DNA from 2 places in the Xanthomonas sp. NCPPB 3582 genome. Region 2 is predicted to be linked to the other one. Evidence: predicted binding sites of a transcription regulator. Region 2 holds the regulator's gene; the other holds the start of a gene.
The links. The regulator FliA, encoded in region 2, starts transcription of late flagellar genes. The targets are predictions, from matches to a motif close to TAAAGTTTNNCNNNCNNNGGCCGATAA.
Positions count from the first base shown of each region.

Region 1 (7,509 bases), 810 kb from region 2:
TCGGTCCGGCGGCAGATTGAGGTTCATGTTGGTGCCGCGCGCCACGGAGGTGTCGAAATAGCGCACCAGGTTTTCCGGGCTGCGTACCTTGCCGTCTTCGTCGGCGTGGTAGAACCAGCCCGGGCGGATCGAGGTATTGGTTTCTGCCGGCCACCACAGCGGCGCCCCGCGCACGCCGGAGTTGCCGTTTTCCTGGGTGTACGGAGCATTGGGCATGGTCGGCCAGCTCGGATCGCCGGCGATCCCGTCCTCGTTGCCGCCCCAGCGAATATCGGCACCGAGCGGGTCGAACGTGCAGGCCATCGGCTGGTGCTGGTGAACCAGCGCGATCATCCGTGGCCAGTCGTAGTAGGCAGGCGCATCGATCTTGCGCGACTCGCGCGCACCACCGTAGTAGCCGTCGCCGCCATTGGCGCCGTCGAACCAGAACTCGAACAGCTCGCCATAACCGGTGCAGAGCTCGACGATCTGCTTGCGGAAGTAGTCGAGATAGCCGGGGCGGCCATAGTCGGCGTGGTTGCGATCCCAGGGGGAGAGGTAGATGCCGAACGCCAGGCCGGCGCGGCGGCACGCCGCCGCCATTTCGCCGACGATGTCGCCCTTGCCGTTCTTGTAGGGCGAATTGCGAATGCAATGTTCGGTCAAGCGTGTCGGCCAGAGGCAGAATCCATCGTGATGCTTGGCGGTGAAGATCAACCCTTTCAGATTGCCGGCCTTGGCAGCGGCGACGATCTGGTCGGCAGAGAAATCGCTGGGATCGAACCTGCGCGGATCTTCGTCCCCGTAGCCCCACTCCTTGTCGGTGAAGGTGTTCATCGCAAAATGCACGAAAGCGTATTGCTCCCACCGATGCCACCGCAGCTGTCGTGCGCTGGGCACGGCGCCCCATGGTGCCGGCCCGTCCGCACGCGGCGCAGCCATCACCCGGGCGGGGTAGGCGCCAACACTTGCGGCAACGGCCACGACACCGGTGGCAAGGAAAGTACGACGATCGATCATTGGCGCCTCCAACTCTGCACAAGCTCGGATCTTAGCGTTTCCAACGGCGTGAGGGGTTTTCGCCGACGCCACCCACGATGCGGATTTCCTGCAAATGCTGGCTTGAACGAGCCAGCCAGCATCCGCAGTCCGCTGATGGACAGGAAGGTGACGTGCGGATGCTGCCGATCGGTCTTGGCAATGGCAACGACGCCGGTGGTGAACGCCATAGGTCAGCATCACCACGTCATCAACGGTCAGCAAATGACGTACTGCCCCGTTGGCAGCGGCAACGCGGTGTCGCTGTCAGCTTCCGCGTCCGCCTGGCTTCTAAGAAGCTGCCGTCGATGAGCATGCGAAGCCGCCACGATCGTTCGCGGGGCGACGGTTGGTTGCGCCATGTAGACTCGCTTCGCCAAATCCGGTGCACGCTTCTGCCCTGAACAGGCAACCGGCTCGCATCGGAGGCATCGGCTCTTGCACGCAGATCGACGCGTGCGGCGCAGCTGTCCAGCGCTGCGTCGCCTTCTTCATCACAGCACCAATCGCCAAGCCGCAACGCTCGCCATGACAGCAACGCCACCGGCAAGCAGGGCAGGATCCGCGGGACGTCTCTCATAAGACATCGGGTATCAGACAGGGCTAGCAGATGCTCCCGCCTTCGAACAAACCGGATGGAAAGTCATCCCGGCAACTGGCGGCCAACGCCTGCTCGGTGGCGCGCAAGGCGATGCCCCCTGCCAGTACGCTCGTGATCACCCTGACGTATCGTCAGGCGATGGATTCAGATCGCGCGGGAAATAACGGCGAAACTTCTCTTCCCACGCCTGGAATTGCTCCAGCGTATAGCCATCCATCGGCCGTTCCACCTGGGCGGCCGCCTTGTTTTGCGCCACGTAGGCGATGCGCTGGGACGACAGTTCATCCCACGCCTTTCTGAGCGCGGCAGGATCGGGATGCGAGACCAGCATCGCCTCCAGCAAGGTGGCCTGCGCAACGCGCGCAGCCAGCAGGTCGCTGAGCGCATCGGTGACGGCCTGCATCCATTCTTGGTTGTGGGTCTCCATGCGCGCATGCCGGACGTCGGTGGGGGCAACGACTCTAACGCGGCCGCCGACACGATCATGTGCACTGACGGCTGAGTTCGCTGCCATCGCAGGCTGTCGCCTCTGCAGTCTGCAGACTCGCCCAGAACGTCCGCCAGTCGGGTATTTCCCGACCTTTTGACAACGGCGACGCGGACTTAAATCTGTTTGCATCGAAAGATCAAGTTTCCAAAACGCCCGTCGTTATCCACGGTGCCGACCCGATCCTCATGCGATCTTCACACGACTGGTCTGACCGGCGCCTTCCAACCTGGACTCGGGACTGCCGCATGACCACCTTACTGCAACGCTATTCCGTCGGCCGCCGTCTTGGCGCCGCATTCGCCTTGTTAATCCTGCTGTCGGGCCTGCTGGTTGCCATCGGCTTGAGTTCGATGGCCAGTGCCAAGAAGCAGCTGGACTTCATCGTGCTGGACCGCATGGCCAAGATCCAGATGGGCAATGGGATGCTGGATGCCAACTCGTCGATCATGATCGCGCTGGGCACCTACGCCATGGCCACCAGTGCCGAGCTCGACAGCCAGGCCCTGGAGACGATCAAGACCCAGCGCCAGCGCTACAAGGAGTTGCGTGCAAAGCTCGACACGCTTCCAAGCTCCGAGGAAGACCGCAAGATTCTCGCCGAGATGGACGCGCTGCGTGCGGTCTCCGGCAAGATCAATGACGACGTGATGGCGCTGGCCGCAGCCGACGACAATACGCCCGCGCAGATCTTGCTTGGCGAAAAGGCCCGCGCTGCCAATGTCGCCTGGCAGGACAAGATCCGTGAGCTGGTGAGCCGGCAGGAGCAGCAGAGCCAGCAGGCCTATGCTGAAACCGTGCAATCGATGCACCGTGCCAAGTTGTTGTTGCTGATCGGCGGGATTGCCGTGGTCACCGTCAGCGGCTTGCTGGCCTGGCTGATCACCCGCAGCCTCACTCATCCATTGGCCCGTGCCACCAAGGCCGCCGAAGCGATCGCCAACGGCCAGCTGGACAACCAGGTGCAGACCGACGCACAGGACGAAACCGGCCGCCTGTTGCGCGCCATGAGCGGAATGCAGGCCCAGTTGCAGTCCCTGTTGCGCGCGCAAGGCGAAATGGCCAAGCGTCACGACGAAGGGCAGATCAGTTTCCGTATCGATGCCAATGCGTTTCCCGGCGATTACGGCCGCATGGCGCAGGACACCAACACGCTGGTGGCCTCGCACCTGGCGGTGCAGACCACGCTTGCGCGCATCATGGGCCGCTACGCGATTGGCGACCTGAGCGAAAGCATGGCGGCCTTGCCCGGCGAAAAGGCCGTGCTCACCCAGACCATGGACGAGGTCAAGGCCAACCTGTCGGCGATGAACGCAGAAATCAAGCAGCTGGCCGTGTCTGCAGCCAACGGCGACTTCAGCGCGCGTGGCGATGCCGATCGCTTCCAGTACGACTTCCACGTCATGGTCGATAGCCTCAACCAGCTGATGGCCACCGCCGATGGCAATCTGCAATCGCTGTCCGCGCTGTTGCAGTCCATCGCCGCGGGCGATCTCACCGCACGCATGAGTGGCGATTTCCGCGGTGTGTTCGCGCAGATGCGCGACGACGCCAATGCCACTGCCACGCAACTGGCCGAGATCGTCGGGCGCATCCAGCAGTCGGCGGTGTCGATCAATTCGGCCGCCAGTGAAATCGCCGCCGGAAACCAGGACCTGTCGCAGCGCACCGAACAGCAGGCCGCCAACCTTGAAGAAACCGCGGCGTCGATGGAAGAGCTCACCTCCACCGTCAGGCAGAACGCAGAACACGCGCGCCAGGCCAACCAGCTGGCGATCGGTGCGGCCAGTGTCGCCTCGCAAGGCGGCGAGATCGTGGGCAAGGTCGTGGGCACCATGACCGGTATCGAAGCCTCGTCCAGGAAGATCGCCGACATCATCAGCGTCATCGACGGCATCTCGTTCCAGACCAACATCCTGGCGCTCAATGCCGCGGTGGAAGCCGCACGCGCCGGCGAACAAGGCCGCGGTTTTGCCGTGGTTGCCAGCGAGGTGCGCACCCTCGCCCAGCGTTCCACCGCCGCGGCCAAGGAAATCAAGAGCCTCATCGACGACTCGGTCCAGCGCGTGGCCGAGGGCTCCACGCTGGTGCACACTGCCGGCACCACCATGGCCGAGATCGTGGCCAGCGTGCAGCGGGTCACCGACATCATGGGCGAGATTTCCGCCGCCTCGCAGGAGCAGTCGGCCGGCATCGAGCAGGTCAACCTCACCGTCACCCAGATGGACGAGACCACCCAGCAGAATGCCGCACTGGTGGAAGAGGCCACCGCCGCCGCCCGCTCGATGGAAGAACAGGCCGTGCAGCTCAGGCAGGCGGTATCGATCTTCAAGATCGAAGCCGAACGTCCATCGGTCCTGCATGCAGTCGCGCCCACCGTGGTGCCTGCCAAGAGCAAGCCGGCCAGCCCGCCCAAGCGCGAAACCGCCGCGGCACCAGCCAAGCGCCCGGCCAGGCAGGCAGCGGTCGCCAGCGTATCGAGCGGCAGCGCCGATTGGCAGGAGTTCTAGACCTGGGACCATCCGACCGCAAGGCCGGCTGCGCAAGCAGCCGGCCTTGCGCCGTCATGGCATCGGGCGCGCGCGACACGATCACGCCATCGCGCAGGAGCGCCTGCCTTCGAGCCTCCGCCGAACGAGGAAACAGCGATCGGCGGCTGGCGGCCGGCGTGGCAGCAGCCAGTAGCCGGCATCACCGCCGACAGCATCGACCGTGGCTCTTGGTGCACTCGCATTCGATGCAGTGACATGGTGTCCACCGATCCAGTGCCGTGTGTCGCGGTGGTCTTTGCATTGCAGGTGCCTGCCAGCGCTCGCCACTGCCGCGCGCCTGCCACAGGCTCGAATGTCGTCCGTCGCCTGTCGAATGCCGTGTCGCATTTCCGCGCGAGCGGGCGTTGGCATTGCACGCCGGGCAGTCCGCCCTCCCGGAAGGGATCGATCGCTGCGCGAGCGCAGGCGAAATAGCAGCGCAAAACGGCATGCGTCCGGGACGAGCGTGCGATCGCCAGGCGCCGGCGTGCGCTTGCGCGACCATCGGTGGCCGCAGCGGTGTGCTGTTGGGAATCGTCCCGCGCGCGCTGTCCGTGACCTCGTCTGGTCGACCGCGCTGGCAGCACCGGCCCGGCCAGGGTGTAAAATATAACGACTCTCATTTACATCCACGTCATGCCCCGTGCCGCCCGTCACTCCATCCGCGCCATGGCTCGGTCGGACCCTCATCTCTGGGCACGTGTTGCCGCAGCGACTGCCACGGTCGTGATCCATGCATTGGTCGCCTGGCTTGTGTTCGATGTGCGCCGCTTCGAGGCCGACCTTGCGCCGCCGCAGGACGTCCGACTGCGCCTCACCCTGCTGCCCGCGGCGGCTCCGCCGACACCCGTCGCACCGCGACTCGCTCCAGAACAGGTGGTGCCGCTGCAGGCGCACCGTGCGCCCGCCGTCCGGTCTCGCCCGCAGCTGCCTCCGGTCGAGCATCCGACACGCGATCCGCTGCCCGCTGCGCTCCCCAGCGTTGACCTCCCACCGTCATCGACCGCAATCACCCAGCAGGTCCCCGCATCCGACGGCCAGGACAATGCCACCTCGGCAGCGGCCGCCCCGGCCCCGCCCCCTGCACCACCGGCACCTGCCGCCGGAATGAGCGACCCTGGTTGGGAAGGGCGCGTCCTGGAGCGCCTGCAGCGTTTCCGTCGCTACCCCAGCGCCGCCAGAGCGCTTCGTCAGGAGGGGGTGGTCTTCGTGCGTGCCATGGTCGACCGTCAGGGCCGGGTCATCGCCGCACGCGTGCAGCTGGGGAGCGGCTACCTGGCGCTGGACGACGAAGCGCTTGGCACGTTTGCCCGGGCGCAGCCGCTTCCTCGGCCGCCCCACACCTTGCCCGACCCCGTGGAGCTCGAGGTGCCGGTGGAATTTTTCCTGCAGTAGCCCGCCGCCGGTCAAAGCGTTTCCAGAAACGCCACGATGGCATCGCGCTCTTCCTTCTGCAGGCCAAGAGGAACCAGCAGGGGATCGGGTCGAGGAAAGAGCGGATCGCCGCGCTGCTGCTCCCTGGGCCTCGGCCTTGGCATGCCCGCGTTGTAGGCGGTAACGACACTGCGCAGATCGGTGAATCCGCCGGTGTGCATATAAGGGCCGGTCTTGCCCACCTGGCGCAACGACGGGGTGCGGAACGTTCCGCTGTCGCGAGGATCCCCGCTGACCTCGTAGCGGCCCAGATCCTGGCGCGCGCGCCCGTAGAAATGCAGCCCGAGATTGTGGAAGCGATTGTCGGCGAGCGTCGGGCCGCTATGGCAGTTCATGCAGCGGGCCCGCGTCCTGAAAAGATGCAGCCCCCACAGCTGCTGATCCGTCAACAGCTCGCGCCGCCCCTGTAGAAAGCGATCGTAGCGACTGGCACGCGGCACCAGGCTGCGTTCGAATGCCGCCAATGCCCGGGCGATGTCCTGCCCGGTGATGCGTGATGTGCCAAACACGCGTCGGAATCGGCCGGGGTAGTCCACGCTGCGGTTGAGCCGCTCCACCAGGCCGGCGGACGAGAACGCCATTTCCCTGCCATCTTCGATGGGGTGGAGCGCCTGCTCCTCCAGCGACGGCGCACGTCCATCCCAGAACAACGACGCTGCAAATCCCGCCATGGCCACACTCGGTGCGTTGCGTCGTCCCTGCTGGCGATCGTGGCCGAACGATACGCGACGCCCATCCCCCCACCCGAATTGCGGATCGTGGCAACTCGCGCACGCGATCTGCCCCGAGCGCGACAAGCGCGGGTCTTCGAACAGCTGTCGGCCAAGCTCGATCTTCTGCGCGGTTGCCGGATTGTCGAAGGGCTCCGGGGCTTTCGTGGGCAGGGGCGCCAGCTCTCGCCAGGTTGCGCCTTCGGAAATGTGAGGCCTCGGCCACGATGCCTGCGGGCCGGCATAGGCCTGGCGCAGGCAAGCCATGTCAATGCCGGGCGATGACAACGCAAGCATCGCCTCGCAGTGCCGAACTGCGGGCGTGGACGCTGTCTCGGGCACCGCATGGCCTGCGATACACCAGGCCGCCAGCACCAGCCAGCCGCGTCTGGCAGCGCCTGCCACCTCAAAGGCCCCAACGCATCGGTCAATTCCTCGCCATCAAAACCGATAGCCCGCTTCGAGCCAGTAGCTGCGCCCCTGCTCGAAGTAGGACGACGACGACGTCGTTCCAGCGATCTTGTTGATGCGATTGAGCACGTTCATGGCTTCCACGCGCACATACAGGTGCTGTTGGGCAGGCAGGCGCAGGCTGTATTCCAGGCTCGTGTCCACGGTGAAGGCGCGCGGGTAGCGCACGTCGCGATAAACCGGATAGACCTCGCCACCGACGTCCTCGCTTCCTTGCTGCACGATGTCGCGAAACCCATCGCGGTAGCGCAGGAAATT
Region 1 covers NZ_CM192968.1:3,566,134-3,573,642, forward strand. Annotated here, with positions in the region: gene ACCQ05_RS15030 (alpha-L-fucosidase) at 1-999, opposite strand, end outside; gene ACCQ05_RS15035 (hypothetical protein) at 1,734-2,045, opposite strand; gene ACCQ05_RS15040 (methyl-accepting chemotaxis protein) at 2,354-4,615, shown strand; gene ACCQ05_RS15045 (energy transducer TonB) at 5,744-6,031, shown strand; gene ACCQ05_RS15050 (cytochrome-c peroxidase) at 6,043-7,077, opposite strand; gene ACCQ05_RS15055 (TonB-dependent receptor) at 7,222-7,509, opposite strand, start outside.
Region 1: the regulator FliA is predicted to act here: its motif matches at 2,245-2,271, upstream of ACCQ05_RS15040 (methyl-accepting chemotaxis protein).

Region 2 (7,509 bases):
CCATCTATGAGCGGCAATACAACAAGCCAAAGCCCGGCGAGCCAGAACAGCCGATGATTCTGAATATGCGACGTCTGGGATTGAAAGAAGAAATACTCGAGCGCAACGGCATTGATCTAGGCAGCAATACGCGCCCGATGCCTTACCTGGATAGCAGCACCCAGCCACCGACGCCGGGTTTGTTCCAGCACAGCAAGAACACGCATTTGCATGTCTCGCCGATCTCTGCACAAGAGCTGGAGCAGGAGCTCCGTGCACGTGAAGCCCAATCGCAAGGAACATCAACTCAGCGCCTTCCGGCAGACCCAGGTCATGAGGATCACCAGCTCTACCGGCAGATCAAGGATGGGGTGCAGAAGCTCGATACCGAACATGGCAGGCAGTGGGATGCATCAAGCCAGCGCATGACCGCCAGCCTGCTTGCGCTAGCGAAAGAGGAAGGACTGTCGCGGGTGGACCATGTCGTTCTCAATACCCACACGTCCAAGCTGGCCGGCGGCGAAAGGGTCTTCGTCGTGCAGGGCGCTCTGAATGACCCGGCTCACCAGCGTGCCTATATGCCAACCGTGGACGCCGTGCAGACACCAGAGACCCAGTCGTTCGATCGCCTGCAGGCAATCAACCAGACTCAGGCCCAGGCGCGCGAACAGCAGCAGGCGCTGGAGCAGTCCCAGCAAGCCGTCAGCCAGTCTGGTCCGTCGATGACGCGCTGAGTGTTTCGCAACGAGATAACGGGGGCCAAATAACGGTTCCCAAATAGGGCAATAAGGGAAAGGCGTTGGCCGGACTGCTGCAGCGCTGGCAATCCATCGCCTTCTCCCGCGCGTGGGAGAAGGTGGCGCACAGCGCCGGATGAGGGCGGTTGAGGTCGTGCGCTGCATCTGGGGACAACGCGAGACCGCTGCCCCCATCCGACCTCCGGGCACCTTCCCCCGCAAGCGGGGGAAGGAGAAACGCTCGCGGGAAAAGGGGGGGACCCATGCGAGAAATCGTCTGCACGAGCGCGTAGCGAGATCTTCGGAAACGACAACGGCCGCTGTGTGCGGCCGTTGTCATCACTCAGGCAACCGGGGGCGTATCCCGAATCCCGAAGCTCAATGATCGCTGGAGCGCAAGCCATCCACATCCAGGATCAGCGCCATGCGGCCGTCGCCGATCAGGGTGGCGCCGGCATAGCCGGGCAGGCCGCGCAAGGCGCGGGGCAGGGGCTTGATCACCACTTCCTCGCGGCCGCGGACCTGGTCCACTACCAGGCCGAAGCGGGTTTCGCCAGCCTGCAGCAGCACCACGGTCAGCAGCGGCGGCTGGTCCGCCGTCACGCCCAGCCAGCGGCGCAGGTCGATCAGGGGCAGGGTATGCGAGCGGCGGTCGAGCACGGCGCGGCCGTCGAACCAGCCCAGCGAGGTCTGCGGTGCGTGCAGCACTTCCACCACGCGCGCCAGCGGCAAGGCGTAGACGGCTTCGCCGGCCTGCACCAGCAGGGTCGGCAGGATCGCCAGGGTCAGCGGCACGCGGATCATGAAGCGGCTGCCGCGGCCCAGCTCGGACTGGATCTGGATCTGGCCGCTGAGTTCGCGGATGCGCGACTGCACCACGTCCATGCCGACGCCGCGGCCGGAGATATCGGTGACTTCGGCCTTGGTCGAGAAGCCCGGCATGAAGATCAGGTGCAGGCACTCGTCGGTGCTCAGGCGGGCGGCGGCCTCGGCGTCGATCAGGCCCTTGCCGCGGGCGATCTCGCGCAGGCGCTCGGGGTCGATGCCGGCGCCGTCGTCCTGGATTTCGATACTGACGTAGTCGCCTTCCTGCTGCGCGGACAGGCGCACATGGCCGCTACGAGGCTTGCCGGTGGCTTCGCGCAGGGCCGGCGATTCGATGCCGTGGTCGATGGCGTTGCGCACCAGGTGCACCAACGGGTCGGCCAGGGCTTCGACCAGATTACGATCGAGCTCGGTTTCGGCGCCGATCAGTTCCAGCTCCACTTCCTTGGACAGGGTGCGCGCAACGTCGCGGGCCACCTTGGGGAAGCGCGCGAAGACCTTGCTCACCGGCTGCATGCGGGTGCGCATGACCGCGGTCTGCAGGCGGGCGGTGGCGATGTCCAGCGTGCTCACCGCGCGGTCGAGTTCTTCGTCGCGCAGGCGGGTGCGCAAGGTCTTGAGGCGGTTGCGCGAGAGCACCAGTTCGCCAATCAGGTTGACGATGGCATCCAGGCGCTTGGTGTCCACGCGCACGGTCTGTTCGGCTTCGGCACCGGCCTTGGCGGCCGCCTTGGGGCCGGCCTTGGCGCCGGGCGCTGCGGGTGCGTGGGCGTCATCGTGTGCCGGAGCGGCAGCGGCCTTGGGCGCCGCCTTGACCGCTGGCGGGCCGCTCTTGGCATCGAACTGCGCAATCAGCGTGGCCGGTGCGTGCGGCACGGGTTCGCCCGAGCCCATCGCGTCCAGCATGGCCTGCAGATAATCCAGCGACTGCTGCGCGGCATCGAAGTGATGCGCTTGCAGCACCGCCTGGCCGGAGCGCGCCATGCCCAGGGTTTCCTCGGCGGCGTGGCACAGCTCCACCATCGGCTTGATCGCCAGGAAGCCGGCGCCGCCCTTGAGGGTGTGGAAGCCGCGGAACACCGCGTTGAGCTGGTCGGCTTCGTCTGGCGCCTGTTCCAGCGACACCAGCTGTTCGCCGAGGCGGTCCAGGATCTCCTGGGCCTCGACGATGAAATCGGCAGCAATATCGTCTGGAACAGCACTCATGGTTACAACCCCAATCCGGACAGCAGGTCGTCGGCGTCGTCCTGCGACACCGCGTGACGGTCCAGGCCCTTGACTGCAGGACCGGCAAGACCGCCGTCGTCTTTCTTCGGCTCGGGATTCTTCGGCGGCAGGCCGAGTGCACCGAAGCCCTCATGCACGCGGCGCACGATCCCGGCCACGCGGCGGATGATCTGGCCGCTCAGGTCCTGGTAGCTCTGCGCCAGCGACAGCTCGGTGAGGTTATGGCGCATCTTGTCCATCAGCGCGCCCTGGTCCTGATTCAGGCCACCGTCGCGCAGCTGGTTGGCCAGCACGCGGCATTCCTCGACCAGGTCCAGCGTGCGATGGCTGGCCTTTTCGGTCATTTCCACCACGTGGTCCAGGCGCGAGCAGGCATCGTCCAGTTCGCCGGCTTCTTCGGGCAAGGTGGGCAATTCGCCCAGGGCCTGTCCGAGTTCGCGGGCGAGCCGGCTCAGGCTCTGCATCATCGGGCGTGTGCGCAGCGCGGCGAGGTGATCGACCTCGCGACGCCAGGCGATCTGGTCACCGCTTTCCAGTGCATCGAGCGCGCTTTGCAGGCGCTCGATCAACGCGGCACGTTCGGCATCGGCTTCCACGGTGGCGTTCATCAGGCGGTCGCCGCCAGACGTTCGAACACCTTGCCCAGCTTCTCTTCCAGCGTCTGGGCGGTGAACGGCTTGATGATGTAGCCGTTCACGCCGCACTGCGCGGCTTCGATGATCTGCTCGCGCTTGGCTTCGGCGGTGACCATCATCACCGGCAGGTGCTTGAGCTTGGCGTCGGCGCGGATGTTGCGCAGCAGGTCGATGCCGGTCATGCCGGGCATGTTCCAGTCCGTCACCACGAAGTCGAACGGGCCCGCGCGCAGCGCAGCCAGCGCGCTGTTGCCGTCTTCGGCCTCTGCGGTATTGGTGAAGCCAAGATCCGCCAACAGATTCTTGACGATACGTCGCATCGTCGAGAAGTCGTCCACGATCAGGATCCGCATGTTCTTGTTCACATCAAGCTCCTAACACGAAAAAAATCAATCGTCATTTTCGACACCGGCATCGGCCAGTTCGAATACCTTGAGGCGGCCGCGCAGACGCACCACGGCCTGGCCATGGATCTGGCACACGCGCGATTCGCTGACACCGAGCACGGCGCCGATTTCCTTCAGGTTCAATTCCTGTTCGTAGTACAGCGACAGCACCAGCTGCTCGCGCTCGGGCAACTGGCCGATGGCCTTGCCCAGCTCGCGGCCGAATTCGCCACGCTCCATCATCTGCTGCGGATTGGGCCCGCCCTTGGCGGTGGTGTCCAGCTCGCCGTGATCTTCGATGCGCGATTCCAGGCTCAGCACCTGGCCGCGCGCGGCATCTTCCATCAGGCGCAGATACTCCGGCAGCGGCATTTCCATCGCGGCGGCCACTTCGGTGGCGGCGGCGGCACGGCCGGTGTTCTGCTCGATCTTGCGCACTGCAGCAGCGGCGTCGCGGGCGCGGCGGTGCACCGAGCGCGGCACCCAGTCGCCACGGCGGATCTCGTCGATCATCGAGCCGCGGATACGGATCGAGGCATAGGTCTCGAACGAGGCGCCCTGTTCGGAGTCGTAGCTGCGCGAGGCCTCGATCAGGCCGATCATGCCGGCCTGGATCAGGTCGTCCACTTCCACGCTCGCCGGCAGGCGGGCGGCCAGATGGTGGGCGATGCGGCGCACCAGATCGGCGTGCTGGGTCACCACGTCGTTGGCGTTGTTGCGTTGCACGGCGCGGTATTGCGCGCTAGCGGTCGTTGCGGTGGCGGTGCTCATGCGGCCACTCCCCGTTGAATGATGCGTTCGACAAAGAACTCGACGTTGCCGCGCGGCACGGTGGGGGCCTGCCAGCGCGAGGTACGGCGCGCGATTTCTGCGATGGCCTGCGCCGACGGACTGGCGGGGTAGGCCTTGATGACGGGTTGCTGACGCTGCACCGACAGGCGCAGCCAGTCGTCCTGCGGCACGTGGCCGAGGTAGTTCAGCGACACGTCGCCGAGGAACTTCTCGCAGACGCGCGAGAGCTTGTCGTACAGCAGGCGGCCCTCGTTGGGGTCGCGCACCATGTTGGCGATGATCTGCAGGCGGTCCACGCCGCGTTCGCGCGAGAGCACCTTGATCAGCGCGTAGGCGTCGGTGATCGAGGCCGGCTCGTCGCAGACCACCACCACGGTGTCCTGGGCGGCCTGGCAGAAGGTCAGCACGCTGTCGGTGATGCCGGCGGCGGTGTCGATGACCATCACATCCAGGTCGCGTTCCAGTTCGGAGAACACGTTGACCAGGCCGATGTGCTGGGCCGGGGCCAGTTCTGCCATGTGGCGGCGACCGGAGGCGGCCGGCACCACCAGCACGCCGCCGGGGCCTTCGATGATCACTTCATCGAGCGTGCAGCGGCCGGCGATCAGGTCGGCCAGGGTGTACTTGGGCGAGAGCCCCAAGACCACGTCCAGGTTGGCCAGGCCAAGGTCGGCGTCCAGCAGCAGCGTGCGTTTGCCCATGTCGGCAAGCGCTACGGCCAGGTTGGCGGAGATGTTGGTCTTGCCCACGCCGCCCTTGCCACCGGTCACGGCAATGGTGCGCACCGGGCCCAGGGGCTCGGGACGGGTCGCCGACAGGGGGAAGGCGTTGGTCAGCTTGGCGTATTCACGCGACTGCATGGTTGTGCTCCGGAGTACAGGGCTTATCGGCAGCGCGCCGCAAATCTTCAAGACGAAGAACGAGACTGGCGGCATTGGCGCGGTGCAGGTCGTCGGGGACCCGCTGTCCGTCAGTCACCCAGGTGATGGGCATCTGGTGATCGACCACCACCGACAAGGCGCTGCCGAAGCGGCCGGTCTCGTCGAGTTTGGTCAGCACCACGCCTTGGGGCTTGGCGTGGGCGAAGCGGCGCACGACCTCGTCGAGGTCGGCGAAATGCGAGTTGGCGGGCAGCACCAGCAGCGAGGTGACCTGCTGGGCGGCGCGCAGCCAGTTCAGCTGGGCGGCCAGGGCGCGGTCGCGCTGGCCCATGCCGGCGGTGTCGATCAGCACCAGCTTGTAGTCGCGCAGGCGGTCCAGCAGTTCGAGCAGGCTTTCGGCGCTGTCGGCCTCGTGCACCGCGATGCCGAGCTGGCGGCCGTAGCTGTGCAGCTGCTCGCGGCCGCCGACGCGCAGGGTGTCGGTGGTGACCAGGGCCACGTCGCGCGGGGCGTGCTGGGCGGCGAAGCGCTGGGCCAGCTTGGCGATGGTGGTGGTCTTGCCGGCACCGGTCGGGCCGACCAGGGCGATCACGCCGCCGCGTTCCAGCGGGTCGACCGGGGCCACCGGCAGGCGCTTGGACAGCAGGCCCAGCATCAGCCCGCGGCCGCGGTGCAATTCGGTATCGGCCGGGATCTGCATGGCGACGTCGCGGGTCAGGCCGGCGTCGAAGCCATAGTCGTCCATCAGTTCCAGCGCCTGCGCACGCACCGGGGAGCCGCGCAGGCGCTCGTCGGTGAGGCGGTTCATTTCGCGCTCGATCATCTGCCGCATCAGCGCCAGTTCGCCGCGCAGCTGCTTGAGTTCTTCGTCGTTCTGCGGGATCGGCGCGGCGGCGGCCGGCACCGCGGCCAGGGCAGCGGGGGCGGGCGGGGCGACCACGATCGGCGGCAGCGCGGCCGGCGGCAGGATCTGCGGCAGCGCGTCGTCCAGATCGAAGTCGGCTTCGTCGTCGAAGGTGTCGTCGTCCTGGTCCTGGGCGGCGTAGGCGGGGGCGGGGGCGGCAACCGTGGCGGCCACGACCGGGGCCGGGGTCGGGGCGGCCTGCACGGCCGGGCGCTGCACCGGGGCGGTGGTCAAAAAGTCGGCGAACAGTTGCTCCGGCACCGCCGACAGCGCGTGTTCCTGGCGCTGCACGACCGGCGCGGCCAGTTCCTGCACGGCCGGCATCGGCGCGGCGCTGCGGATCGGGGTGGCGACCGGGGCCTGGCGTGGCACGCTGGCCGGCTGGCGCAGGGCCATGGCGGCGATCATGTCTTCGGCGGCGCTGGCCACGCGCTGGCGGTGGCTCATACCGGTCTCGGCAGCCGGCTTCAGCGGGGCGTGGACCGGCGCGGCGGGACGGGTAGCGACTTGCGCCGGGGCCTGCTGCACGGGAGCCTGCTGCACCGGCGCGGCGGCGGCCGGGGTTTCGCGGGCGGTTTCCAGGGCGCGCTGCACCAGCTCTTCGTCGTAGTTGCTGGCGGCGACGATCTCGATGCCTTCGGCGGTACGACGGTTGGACAGGATCACGGCATCCGGGCCGTGTTCCTCACGCACCATGCGGAACGCGGTGCGCATATCCGGGGCGACAAAGCGTTTGATCTTCATGCCAGTTGCCTCCAGGAACGGGACCCGCCGGACGCCGGGCGGGTGCGGGTTGAATGTGGGTGTGTTGCCAGCGTCATGAGTTGCCTGTCCCGTGGGTAGTTCCAAGTCCTGCCATCCGCCCCGCAGCGGTGGTGCTAGCTGCGGTCTCGCCAGAGCTAATGCATGCGGTGTGCCAAAACCTGCAGTGCCGGGTTTCTGGCGAGAGGGCGTGGGAGCGCGCGGAGACAGCTGGAAGCAAATGCTGTGCCGGATGTGCAGCGTTAAGTGCAGGTGCCAATTGGGATTTTTGGCACTGCTGCCCGCCGGTTCGACATCGCCTAGGTGCTGGGCGGCGGGGCCGATCTTGTGTCTTGGAGCACATCGAACCCCTGCGCGAACCGCCATCAAGCCGCGCTCGCG
Region 2 covers NZ_CM192968.1:2,754,768-2,762,276, reverse strand. Annotated here, with positions in the region: gene ACCQ05_RS11675 (XVIPCD domain-containing protein) at 1-713, shown strand, start outside; gene ACCQ05_RS11670 (chemotaxis protein CheA) at 1,095-2,747, opposite strand; gene ACCQ05_RS11665 (protein phosphatase CheZ) at 2,750-3,376, opposite strand; gene cheY (chemotaxis response regulator CheY) at 3,376-3,768, opposite strand; gene ACCQ05_RS11655 (RNA polymerase sigma factor FliA) at 3,793-4,560, opposite strand; gene ACCQ05_RS11650 (MinD/ParA family protein) at 4,557-5,441, opposite strand; gene flhF (flagellar biosynthesis GTPase FlhF) at 5,428-7,110, opposite strand.